Thermogutta terrifontis: one gene and its partner. The protein of the gene in region 1 binds, or shares a complex with, the protein of each later gene. Links are inferred from orthologs where the notes say so. Each region holds a gene or a part of one and is shown on either strand. Other genes may lie near its edges. The genes, in order: THTE_RS07760 and THTE_RS10430.

What was found.
Region 2: the proteins of THTE_RS07760 (region 1) and THTE_RS10430 are in contact, whole or in part, in a crystal structure (PDB 5UE9), measured with the Lactococcus lactis proteins. The link is inferred for Thermogutta terrifontis from one-to-one orthologs. Residues at the interface, in WP_025017116.1 of Lactococcus lactis: Gly25, Phe27, Phe29, Glu32, Tyr33, Lys35, Tyr36, Lys48, Phe56, Thr60, Pro61, Arg62, Val63, Ala64, Glu65, Thr66, Ala67, Ser68, Gly69, Met70, Ile74, Gln77, Pro223, Glu251, Phe274, Ala275, Pro277, Phe278; in WP_023189152.1 of Lactococcus lactis: Leu4, Gln5, Ala47, Ser48, Met49, Leu50, Leu51, Arg52, Arg53, Met95, Leu98, Arg223, Met224, Ala225, Cys226, Ile228, Gly229, Ala230, Cys231, Tyr232, Ala233, Val235, Glu236, His237, Asn243, His244, Ala245, Lys247, Glu250.

The regions. Positions count from the first base shown.
Region 1 is NZ_CP018477.1:2,071,420-2,077,619, forward strand. What follows is about bases 3,176-6,099. They hold THTE_RS07760 (dihydroorotate dehydrogenase), read left to right. Parts: upstream 3,176-4,130; coding sequence 4,131-5,069; downstream 5,070-6,099. Other genes in these bases: THTE_RS07755 (hypothetical protein), read left to right, coding at 3,299-3,517; trpS (tryptophan--tRNA ligase), read left to right, coding at 5,252-6,099. Also shown: THTE_RS07740 (anaerobic glycerol-3-phosphate dehydrogenase subunit C), read left to right, coding at 1-1,699; THTE_RS07745 (YkgJ family cysteine cluster protein), read left to right, coding at 1,740-2,204; THTE_RS07750 (HU family DNA-binding protein), read left to right, coding at 2,754-3,083; more of trpS, read left to right, coding at 6,100-6,200.
Region 2 is NZ_CP018477.1:2,802,458-2,808,684, reverse strand. The notes cover bases 3,277-6,227. They hold THTE_RS10430 (dihydroorotate dehydrogenase electron transfer subunit), read right to left. Parts: upstream 5,225-6,227; coding sequence 4,328-5,224; downstream 3,277-4,327. Other genes in these bases: THTE_RS10425 (pseudouridine synthase), read right to left, coding at 5,297-6,142; THTE_RS10435 (saccharopine dehydrogenase family protein), read left to right, coding at 3,277-4,106. Outside these bases: THTE_RS10445 (magnesium chelatase ATPase subunit I), read left to right, coding at 1-1,155; THTE_RS10440 (vWA domain-containing protein), read left to right, coding at 1,142-2,842; more of THTE_RS10435, read left to right, coding at 2,955-3,276.

The DNA of each region.
Region 1 (6,200 bases):
AAGAATATTTGATCCCCTGGGACTTCTGAATCCCGGAAAAATTGTCGCGGATTCCTACACCCGTGAATGGTGGCAATTCCTGGGCCGCCACGTGCGAGCCGACTGGACCGCCTCTACTGTTGCAGTGACCAATTCGGTGAGCCTGGAAGACTCACTCGACCATGGAAGCACACGTGACTATGGGCCGACTCCGGAAAGGAACTCCTCGTCTTGTCCCCCCATCGACACAGTCCCTCAGGAGCAGCAAGGATCTGGAGCCACAAATGGAGGGACGGCGCTAGATTGTGTGAACTCGGTAGAAGGAGATGATTCGGATTCTCCTCCCGAGGCCGACAGGCCGGATGAACGGCTGCCAGACATCCTTGTTTCGCAACTGGATTGGCATCCCCAGGCGGTTGCGTCCGTGGTGTCTCAATGTACTGCCTGCGGTCATTGCCGGACGCAGGGGCCCGGACTACGCATGTGCCCGCTTTTTCGTGCACAACCCTTCGAAGAGGCGTCGCCTCGAGCCAAGGTGACTCTGGTGAGGGCCATTTTGACGGGGGACTTGCCGCTCGAGACCATCACCGAGGACACCTTTCGCGCGATCGCCGACCTGTGTGTACACTGCCACATGTGCCGGGTAGAGTGTCCCGCGCAGGTGGATGTGCCTCACCTGATGATGGAGGCCAAAACAGCGAACACCGCCGCACATGGCCTTCCGTTTTCAGACTGGTTGCTTAATCGGATTGAGATAGTGGCTGCATGGGGCGCGCGTGTAGCGCCGTTTGTCAATTGGGCCTTGCAAAATAAACAATTGCGGTGGCTCTTGGAAAAGGTTACTGGCATTGCTCAGGCACGGAAATTGCCTCGGCTGGAAAAAACAAGCTTTCTGCGCATTGCGGCAAGACGCCACCTCCATCGACCCCCGCGCCACGGTGGTCCCAAGGTGGCCTACTTTGTTGATGTCTTCGCGACCTGGTTCGATCACCGATTGGCCGAGGCTTTAATTGAAGTATTTGAGCACAACGGAATTGGGGTATACGTCCCTCTAGACCAGCGAGGTGCAGGAACAGCGGCCCTCACATCGGGAGATGCCGATTATGCCCGGCGGGTGGCACGTCGGAACGTGATGGTACTGGCGGAAGCCGTTCGTCAGGGATATGACGTGGTGACGACCGAACCGGCGGCGGCCCTCAGCTTGACCCGGGAGTATCCCGAGATCCTTGATGAAGAGGATGCACGGCTTGTCGCCGCTCACACGTTTGACGCCTGCGATTATTTGTACCGGCTGTATGAAGCGGGCAAATTGAGGTTGGACTTCCAAGAGATACCGCTCAGGTTGACGTATCACTGGCCCTGCCGTCTTCGTGCGCTGGGTGTGGGACAGCCTGGACGTCAGCTCCTTGAACTGATTCCCGAGCTTCGCGTCACAACGGGGCCGGACGGATGTTCGGGAATGGCTGGGACGTACGGATTGAAGCATGCCCATTACCGAACCAGTCTCCGGGTCGGCTGGCCACTTCTCAATGCAATGCGCGACGCCCAGGTGGAAGCCGGAGTGACGGAATGCAGCACCTGCCGGATCCAGATGGAGCAGGCCACGGCGAAGCCCACGCTTCACCCAATCAAGATTTTGGCGGTTGCCTATGGCCTTTGGCCGGGCGGAAAGAATGCGTTGCTTCGACCGAGCCAGGAACGCACATTGGCCGAAAATTAGACCGCAAAATTTTCGTACGTTTTTTTCGGGACCTGAAAGGATGAAAAAGACCAGCACGCAAGCCAGACGGACTTCCAAACCCCGGACTGCTCCCGAGCCCTGGTACGCGGCCGGGCTCCGATTTGAATGTACGGGATGTGGGTATTGTTGTTCGGGACAGCCGGGCTATGTGTATGTCACGGAGGAAGAAATTCGTGTACTTGCCGATCGGTTGAAGATGGAAGTGCAGGAGTTTGAAGCCCTGTTTGTCCGCGAATTACCCGGCGGAGAGAAGAGTCTTGTAGAGCGTCCCAATGGAGACTGTGTTTTTCTGGACCTCTACAGCCGACGATGTCTGGTGTACGAAGTCCGTCCGCGGCAATGCCGGTCATTCCCTTTTTGGCCCTCTCAATTACGGAGCGAGCGAGATTGGGAGAAGGTATGCCGCACTTGCCCCGGTTGCGGACGGGGAAGGCTCTACTCCCGGGAGGAGATTGAGCAGTGGGCGAGCCTCATCGATATCTAACGCCTCAGGTTTGCTATGTCGATTGGTGTAAATTAGTTAATTGCGGCACTTTGCGAGGTTCGCGCGGGCTTTGGAACACGGCCCAATCGGTTCGGATTTTTGCCACTATTTTTTCGGGAAGATTTACAACCCGCGCTGGCAGTTGTCGCCACCGCGTTCTTGTCGTGATCGCGTGTCGTCTGACATCGGCGGGATCGAGCCATCCAGCTTCCCGTTGCCCCATCGCAGTCGCGGGGAATTTTCAATCTGGTTAGAGTTTTCCGAAGTTTGCGCCGATAATGATTTTGAGCAGAGAAGCGGCAACCATGCCCGACGCAGTAGCTCCACGTGCGACTCAAATGCGTTGGTATCTCGCCATCGAGGTTAAGACAGTGCCCGGCAGCGTCCACTTGGAACCGCCAAGGCGTGCCTCCAGGACGGATTGAGGTTAGCTTCGGGAAAATCGGGGGCTTGACACTAGTTTCGCTCTGGCCTAATGTTACAACTGGCTGGTAGCAACACGAAACGGCGTGGAAGCGATTTGACCGGAGCTAATCGGAGGAGCCAATTGTGACTAAGCGAGATATCGTGCGACAGATTGCGGAGGAACTAGGACTCCCCCAGTCGCAGACGCGAGAGGTTGTTCAGCGCACATTTGACGCCATCATCGATATCCTGACGACGGAACACAAAATTGAGCTGAGAAACTTCGGGGTTTTCAAGATTAAGCTGCGAAAATCGCGACGAGCGATGAATCCGAAGAAAAAAACGGAGATTCGGGTCCCAGAGAAGTTTGTGGTCCGCTTTAAACCCGGCAAGGAGTTGAGAAAACGACTGGAGGCGATGTCGAAAAAGCTCAAATCCGCGACTAAGGAAAGCGTTCCCAGGACGCCCGCCTGATGCAGTGGGGCCAGTCCGAGGGCAGTTATTGGGAAAAACGGGCTTGAAGCAATGGAAATATGACCAGGATGGATAAATGGGGCTGAGTGGGGGTTGCGAGGGTTGGATCTGATTTTTGAATGATAACAAACACCGCAGGCAAGGGAAAACAAATTAGCCGCGACCACGGTCTTCAGAGGGCCAAATCTGGATTTTGGTGCAACGGAGTGCGCCTTATGCAAAAGCTTGTTCTCGCTGTGATTTCCTGTCTTTTGCTGACGATGGCTGTCGGGTGTGTGGTGCCGATCTACTCGGCCGACCCGGACCGGAGAGTCCAGCAGTTGATCTACACGTCTGAGGACTTGCGGTTGCTGCTGGATGAATGGGAACGGGCGTGGATGCTGGACCATCCCGACCATATGACGCCGTACCGTACCCACGGCGGTATTATCTGAACCGATGTTGATCCATACGAACCGCCGGATAACCGATCGGCTGGTGGGTTGCTGGTCCGCCCAGGATGGGCCGTCAGAGCCGGGGGAAGCCGGTAACCAAATGTTGCTTTGACGGCTGGCCGGCCCTGCCGTTACAGCCGGCCGGAGTTCCGGATGTTCGTCGGGTTGACGTTTCGGGAACAGAACCACGATGGTGTAGTTTTATTGATGGCGCGCCCTGCACCGCGCGGGAGTCAGCATAAGCGATAGGACCGGCGATGAAGTTGGTCCTATCGCTTTTTCGCTTTTCCAATCCCGCACGCATGACGTCGCCTTGGCGGCGCTCCGATCGAGTCCAAGCGGCATCACGAAGGCCTGTGCGAGAAACCGACTCGAAATTAAGTGCGATGCCGAAATCGGAACGCAGTTCCGGCCTTTGACAGAAGCCGATCTCCCGCCGAGGCGAGCATTGTCGCAAACCGCCGAAGTAAAGCCAGCCCGCGTTGTTAGCTCGTCCGCGGTGTAATAGATTGAAAAGAATCGGACGCAGCCTGCACGTCCCGATGGCTTGTCGGCAAGCCGTCGGACTCCGTGTTTTTCTCGCATATTTTCGCCTGGGTTGAGTGTGACATTGATGGAACCGGACCTCAGTATCGAGATAGGTGGCTTGAGGCTGAAGAATCCTGTGATGCTGGCCTCGGGCACCTTCGGGAACGCCGTTGATTGTTACGCGTTCGCTGACCTGAACCGATTAGGCGCTATCATCCCGAAGACGGTGACTCTGTCCCCAAGAATAGGGAACATTCCACCCCGGACCGTGGAGACGGCGGCTGGGCTTTTGAACTCCATTGGTCTCGACAACGAGGGACTCGAGGGGTTTCGCACCCGTCTGTGGGGCAGATTATCCTCCCTTAAATGTCCGGTGATCGTGAGCATCGCGGGAAAAGCCGACGGAGAATTCGTGGAGCTTGCCCAGGCTATTGGTGAATTGGAAGGGGTTAAGGCGATTGAGCTGAACCTCTCCTGCCCCAATGTGGCGGGAGGAATTGATTTTGCGACCGATCCGGCCCGCTGTGCCGCGGTGGTGGCGGCCGTCCGACGAGTTTACGACGGGCCAATCCTTGCCAAACTGACCCCCAATGTGACTGATGTGGCGGCGGTAGCCAGAGCGGCTGAAAGCGCGGGAGCCTCGGCCATCACGGCGGTCAACACGCTGCTGGGAATGTCGGTGGACTGGCGTCGCCGAAGGTCGAGGCTGGGGCAAGTGTTTGGCGGTCTCAGTGGGCCGGCGATCAAACCGGTGGCCTTGCGGATTGTCTACCAGGTCGCCCAGGCGGTGAGCATCCCCGTGGTGGCGGCGGGGGGAATCACGACAGTGGACGATGCGATGGAGTTTTTCGTGGTCGGTGCCAGCGCGATTCAGGTGGGAACGGCTTCGTTTTATCGTCCAACCGCGGCTTGGGAAATTCTCGACGGTCTCCCTGGGGCGCTCATGGAACTGGGGGCACGTTCGTTGCGGGAGGTCGTGGGCAGCTTTGGTAGCCCGAGGATCTCCTGTGAAATTCAGTGTTAGCGACTGTTTCTGTGCTGAGATTGTTCAGGGCTTTTCCTGAGGTGGGCTCCGGGCTTTTTATTGAAACTGCTGACAGGGAAAATGATGAAGAGGGGGAGTGTTTTTAAGGTCGCTCGGGAAACACAGGCAGTTTCATCACTGCGAATGGATTGATACACACGGAGAAAGATGGGTCGAGAGATATGATCGTCGTTTCTGGCATTCAACCCACTGGCCGATTTCATTGGGGGAATTATTTTGGTGCCATCAAGCAATATGTTGAGCTGCAGGACCAGGCAGATGCCTCGTACTATTTCATTGCCAATCTCCATGCGCTGACGACCGTGCGCGATCCTGAGGTTCTGCGACGGAACACCATTGATGCCGCGATCGACCTTCTGGCTTTGGGGATCAATCCAGATCGGGCCACGCTCTTCGTCCAGTCCGACGTGCCGGAAGTGACCCAGCTCTGCTGGCTACTGATGACCTGCACCCCGATGGGACTTCTGGAGCGGTGTCACGCGTACAAGGACAAAAAAGCCAAGGGGCTACCGGCCGATGCCGGTCTGTTTACCTACCCGGTGTTGATGGCTGCCGACATCCTCGCCTACGATGCGGACACCGTTCCGGTCGGCGAGGACCAGATTCAGCACATTGAGGTGTGTCGGGACATTGCGGGAAGCTTCAATCATCTTTATGGCGAAGTCTTCGTGATGCCTCGCGCCAAAATCATGGAAAAGGCGGCCCGCGTGCCGGGGACGGACGGCGAAAAAATGTCCAAAAGCTACAACAACACGATCGGTATTTTTGATGATCCCAAGGTGGTGCGCAAAACCATCATGCGAATCGTCACGGATTCGCGTCCCATCCACGAACCGAAAGATCCGGAGACAGATCACCTCTTCCAGTTGTATTCCCTATTTGTGGGAGAAAAAGAGCGAGAAGCGATGGCGGCGCGCTATCGCGCAGGCGGATTCGGTTACGGAGAGGTCAAGCAGGCCCTGGCCGATGCCGCCGAGAAATACTTTGCAGAGGCTCGCGAGTACCGCAAAGAATTGGAAGCGAAGCCGCAGTTTGTTCGAGAAGTCCTGGGAGATGGGGCGGCGATGGCGCGCAAAAAGGCGGCGGAGGTTCTGGCGCGTGCGCAGGCAG
Region 2 (6,227 bases), 730 kb from region 1 along the record:
CCCTGGGTGCCGTATCTCGACATCCCGGATGTGCCGGTTCACGAGGATCCCTATCGGCCCATCACACGGCGGGCAAAAGAGTTCCTCGCGACGACACCCGAAGATAAAGTGCCGATTGCGTGGTGGCCGCGGGAGCAGCGCTACGCCGAGCGGCTGGCCCCGGGGACCAAATTCGCAGATATCATCGGTGAAATCGACCCCGCGAGACTGGCGGGCGGCGTGAGCATGTCCGCAGAGGAGGCCCTCTTCTTCGGGTTGATTCCCCGGATGCATCGGGGAATTTTCGCCGTCAATGAACTCCCGGAATTGGACGAATTGGTCCAGGTCGGTCTGTTCAATATTCTCGAAGAGCGCGATGTGCAAATCCGCGGTTATCCGGTGCGTTTTGACCTGGATATTTTGATCCTGTTTTCTGCCAATCCAGCTACCTATAACCGTAGCGGTAAAGTCATCCCGCAATTAAAAGATCGAATTGGGTCCGTTATCCACACGCACTATCCACGAGACCGCCACGTTGCCATTCAGATCACCGAGCAGGAGGCAAAAATTCCTCTGGATGGTGAGTATCCCGTGGTCGTGCCATATTTTATGAAGGAGATTATAGAACAGATCAGCATCGTGGCCCGACGTTCTAAATACATCGATCAACAATCAGGAGTCAGTGCCCGGCTGAGTATTGCCAATTATCGAACAATGATTGCCAGCGCGCGGCGCCGCGCTATTATTCTCGGCGAGAAACCCGCGGTTCCCCGCATCAGCGACCTGGGGCATCTAAACTCCTCGGCTCTCGGCAAGCTGGAGCTGGACCTGATGGCCGGGCACCAGATGAACGAAAAACAGGTGCTGGACGCGATCGTGGCGGAAGCAATTCGCGATGTGTTTCAGGAATATGTTGAGGAGCACGGTCTGGCGGAAATTGCCGAGATCTTCGGCCGTGGCGTGAAAATTGAAGTGGGTGATTTACTCCCCTCAAGCTACTATGCCGAGCGAATAAAACGTGTACCGCCCGTTTGGGAAAAGGCTTTCGAACTGAATGTGTCTCAGGATCCGGCGGTTCGTGCCTCGTGTGTGGAATTCATACTCGCCGGACTTTATGTAACCGACCGAATTTCCCGCGCTGAATATCGTGGAAAGATTGTCTATGAAATCCCCTAATCGCTACGGTGGGGTCATCCACGTTTATCAGAAATACAATCCTGTTCGCTTTCCCAGCCCAACCCGCGGGATGCCCGACATGCTTTCGGCTGCCATGAACCACATGCTCATGTTCGGGTCGCTGCGGGAACTCACGGAAGAGGAGCTTGCTCAAGCGGTGGAACTGGACCCCAGTATGTTCGCGGGATTGGGGCCATCTCTCCAGTCGCTCATCGAAATGCTTCGGCAACGCAAGGCCAAGATCCTCGCGACGTACGAGGTGGAGACCGTCCACGCGGAAGCCGCGCGGCGTTACCGCGAATTTGGCCAGCAACTCCAGCCGCCAGAGCGGTTGGCCAAACGTTACGAACGGGCTTTCCGCGAAGAACACATTTTCGAGCTGGAACGTCTCTGGTATCTCGCCGAAAACGAAAACAGCGAATTCGCGCGGAAGATTCTGCACCTCGTTCAGCGCCTCGGGGATAAATACCTCATCGACGAACTGGCCGCGAAGTATCATTTCACCGGTGATCGACCCATGACCATTCCCGAAGCGCTGGAGATCAAGGAGCTGCTGGAAACGATTGATCGACTTCTCGAACAGTTGGAGGAAGCTGCGAAGAACGCGCGTTTGGGTGTGATCGATCTGGAAGCCCTCCGGCGGTTTGTGGAAGAGGAGGATATCCAGCGGCTTCGCGGACTTATGCGGCAAATTGAGGATCTCATCCGGGAGCTGGCGGAAAGACAAGGGCTGGAGCAAACGAAGAATGGTTATCGGCTGACCCCCAAGGCGTATCGACTCTTCCAGGGCCGCCTTCTAGAAAGAATCTTCAGTCAACTCCAGGCCGCGCGAAGTGGTCGGCATACCGGCCCGATTGTCGGCGAAGGTAACATCGAATTGCCGCAAACCAAGCCGTACGAATTTGGAGACTCCCTGGCCCACATGGACATCCCTGCGACGATGATCAATGCGCTGGTGCGTCAGGGGCCAGGCCTGCCCGTGAAGCTCCTTCCCGAAGACATCGTGATACACAAGACCCGCAATGTGCCGAAATGTGCAACGGTCGTCCTGCTGGACATGAGCGGCTCGATGCGCTACGGGGGGCTGTACGTGGACGTCAAGAGAATGGGATTGGCGCTGGATGGTTTGATCCGAAAAGAGTATCCCGGTGACTATCTTGAATTTGTGGAGATCTACACCTTTGCCCGGCGAGTCCACCCCAGCGAGATTCCGACCCTTATGCCCAAATTGGTCAGCGTTTCCGATCCGGTGGTGCGGCTCCGGGCGGACATGAGCGATCCTCGCATCACGGAAATGGATGTCCCCTGGCACTTCACCAATATCCAGCGCGGTCTTCAGCTTGCCCGCCAGTTGCTTTCCGTCCAGGATACGCCCAACCGACAGATTATTCTTATCACCGATGGTCTGCCAACGGCCCACTTTGAGGGTCCGTATCTTTACCTCATGTATCCACCCCATGACCGCACAGAGCAGGCCACGCTTCGCGAAGGCCTCCTGTGCGCTCGGGAGGGTATCACCATCAACCTTTTCCTGCTGCCAGGCTGGAGCCAGTCGAGCGAGGATATTCGTTTCGCCTACAAACTGGCTGAGGCTACTCGAGGTCGTGTCTTTTTCACGGCCGGTAAGGAACTCGACCGATACGTGGTGTGGGACTACTTGCGTCGCCGCAGGGAGATTATAAGCTAAACGTTTCTGCGCCATGTGATCGCACTAACCTCCGGTAGCCCGGATGACGACTGGCAGACGGGTAGAGTCTTACCGGAGGGGTTCAGAAGTTTTTCCTTTTGAGATCGAATACATGTCTGCATTCATGAACTGGATGATTTACGGGGCGACGGGCTACACCGGCCAGCGAATAGCACGTGAAGCTGTCAAGTGCGGGCTGCGGCCTATACTTGCTGGTCGCAATCCGCAACGCCTCGCCAGCCTCGCTCAGCAACTCGACTGCCCAACCAGGGTTTTCGATCTCAGTTCTGTTGAACGCATTCTGCCGAACATAGCCGATTGCAGATGCGTCCTGAATTGTGCTGGCCCGTTTGCGGAAACGGCCCCGTCCCTGGTCTCAGCGTGTTTACGCACAGGATGCCACTACCTGGATATCACCGGTGAGATCGACGTTATCGAGTCCATCGCAGCCCGACATGAGGAGGCTGTCTGTCGCGACGTTGTGCTCATTCCAGCTGTAGGCTTCGACGTTGTGCCCACGGATGCCCTGGCAGTTCACCTGAAAAAGGCCCTGCCCGAGGCGAGTACGCTCCTTTTGGCGTTCACCAGTACGGGTTCTCTCAGCCCGGGCACGGCAAGAACCATGTGGCAGGTTATTCAAAAGGGCGGCCGAATTCGAAAGAATGGCCGTCTGCGTTCGGTACCCTTGGCCTGGAAAAGTCAGCGAATTCCGTTTCCTTCCGGCAGACGCTGGGCGGCTCTCGTTCCCTGGGGCGATGTGGCCAGCGCGTGGTACTCCACGGGAATACCCAACATCGAGGTTTACCTTGCGATGCCCCGCTCGGCCATCGCCGTGCTCAAACTTGCCCAACCGATGATCTCCCGACTCGCCTCCGCCAGCAGCGGCGCCGATGTCGAGAAACTCATTCGAGCCATTCTTCGCCTACCGCCGGCCGGGGCCGGTAACAGTATCGATGGCCTCAGAAGCCCGAACGTCAGGCTTCTTCGCCATGTCGAACTGTGGGGTTGTGTCCGTGATTCACAAAGGCGCTCCATCACTGGCACCATGATAACACCGGACGGGTACGATTTCACTGTTGCGGTGGCTCTAGGTGCCGTGCAACGAGTCCTCAAAGAAGAGATTGCCCCCGGGTTCGCCACCCCTAGCCAGGCTTTCGGCATGAATTTCGCATTGGAGCTTCCGGGCGTTACACTCCACATTGAAAAATCACATAGTCGGGTGCACCGTGAACCGAGTTGCGAAGTCACCCAAGTGGTGACGTAGATTTACAGCCTTTCCCGAAAAAGGAAGGGAAATCCGTCTTATTGATAAGCAAGAAGATTGTCGTGTCTATGAGGCAGGTCACAATCTAGTAAACGCTTCGAGCTATCTTCGCTTTAAATACGATACTTAGTGGTGCGTATCCGCCACGCTGGTTATTGAAAGTTTCCTCTGCCGCGACAAAATACTGACCACCTCTGAAAGTTTTGATATAACGAACCTGTTCATTCAAACACAATCCGACGTGCGTCGAAAACGGGGCCTTCGATACACGCGCGGTGATAGTCCCAGCTCGTGGACTCGCGTTCATCTCTCACACGCACAACGCAACTGTAGCATAGCCCCAGCCCGCACGCCATCGGCGTTTCCAGCGACAAGTAGCAGGGAATGTCCTGGCCAAGGCAGATCTCGGCTACCGCCTTCATCAGGGCCTCCGGACCACAGCAGTACACGGCCAACTCATCGCGTTTGAGCTTTCCAAGTTCTTCCAGCAAAAGCTCACTGGCAACCCCTTTTTTCCCGGTTGAACCGTCATCGCTGATCGTTTTCACTTCTATACCGACCTCTTCAAATCGCCAAAGGTCTTTCGGGAGTAACTCCGCCGTGCGCACCCCGAAAAGGAGTTGGGCGCGTGTAACCGGCGGCACCTGACGCGGCGGATAACCGTATCGCCTTTGACCCATTGCTTCCCGTCCGACCGCCATGAAAGGCGTGTAGCCGATGCCGCCTGCCACCATCACAAGAATTCGATAAGAAGGAGGCGGAAAACCGTTACCCAGCGGTCCCCATATTTCCAGATAGTCACCAACAGGCCACCGAGCCAGCAATTTAGTCATTTTTCCTATCGACGAATAGACAATTTCCAGTCCCGCTGGCTCTCCGTGCTCCGCATCGCTGAATATGTCGAATAACGCAAAGGCCCGTCCTAAAAGCGGGTCATAGTGATTCGGCAACCGCAGCATGACGAACTGCCCCGGCACGATCCCTCTGGCAATCGGCGGGCAAACCAGCCGTAACCTGAACAGGTCACGTCCAATTGACTCGTTTTCGATAATAGTTGCTTTTCCGAACCAAACTTCGCGATCCCCTGGTTCGGTCAAAAGTCGCCATTGATCGTGCATCTCAATAGACCGCCTATCAGCTTTTCCTGTGTCGCAAATTGTGTGACTGGAAACAGCCGCAAGTCGTAGCCCTTATCGCCGTTTATGTTCGTTTTTTGAAGCCCCGCCATTAAGCCTGGAAGCTAACCCCGCTGCCTTATACAGCGCCGCCACCTCCTCGGGGGTCAGGCGTCGGGCCTCACCAGGTTTCATCTTGCCCAATCGAATGGGTCCCACGGCGATTCTCTTGAGGCGGTACACCTTGTGGCCCACCCGCGCCATGATTCGCCGAATTTCTCGGTTCCGACCTTCATTGAGCACCATCTCCAGGATGGTACTTTTCTTATGCTTACGGCGGATTCGAATCTTGGCTACCCGGGCAATCCCTTCTGCCAGATGCACTCCCTTTTGGAGTTTAAGAAGCACCTCCCGTGTTGGCTCTCCCGCCACCTGTACCAGGTATGTTTTGGGCACACCGTAGCGTGGATGTGTCAGCCGCTCTGCCAGGGCCCCGTCATTGGTCGCCAGAATCAGGCCCTCGCTGTGAAGGTCCAGCCGCCCCACCGTAAACAAACGCCGTTCGCTCTCGGGGACGAGGTCAATCACACGTGTTCGCCCGGCCGGATCCCGATTCGTACAAACCACTCCATCCGGTTTGTAAACGGCATAATAGACCGGCGGCTCGAGCTTGATGGGAACTCCATCCACACAGATCTTCTGTCGGAATGGATCTGCCTTAAAGCCCAGTTCTGTAACGACCTTCTTATCCACCTCCACCCGGCCCATTTTGATTAGCTCTTCGCACTGCCGCCGGCTTCCAATCCCGGCCGCTGCCAAGATTTTCTGAAGTCGCTGAGGACCGGGTTGGATGACCGTTCCGCCGGGTTGTGCAGAGGAAGCACCCCGTGGCGCACTCTTCTTCCTTCGCGCTGCTGTCATAGTCGAATTCTTTCCACGTACCAAAGGGAAGTCGCCGTCATCACCGACGGTGTAACGTTCCTGGATCCAAAGCCCCCAAATGCCG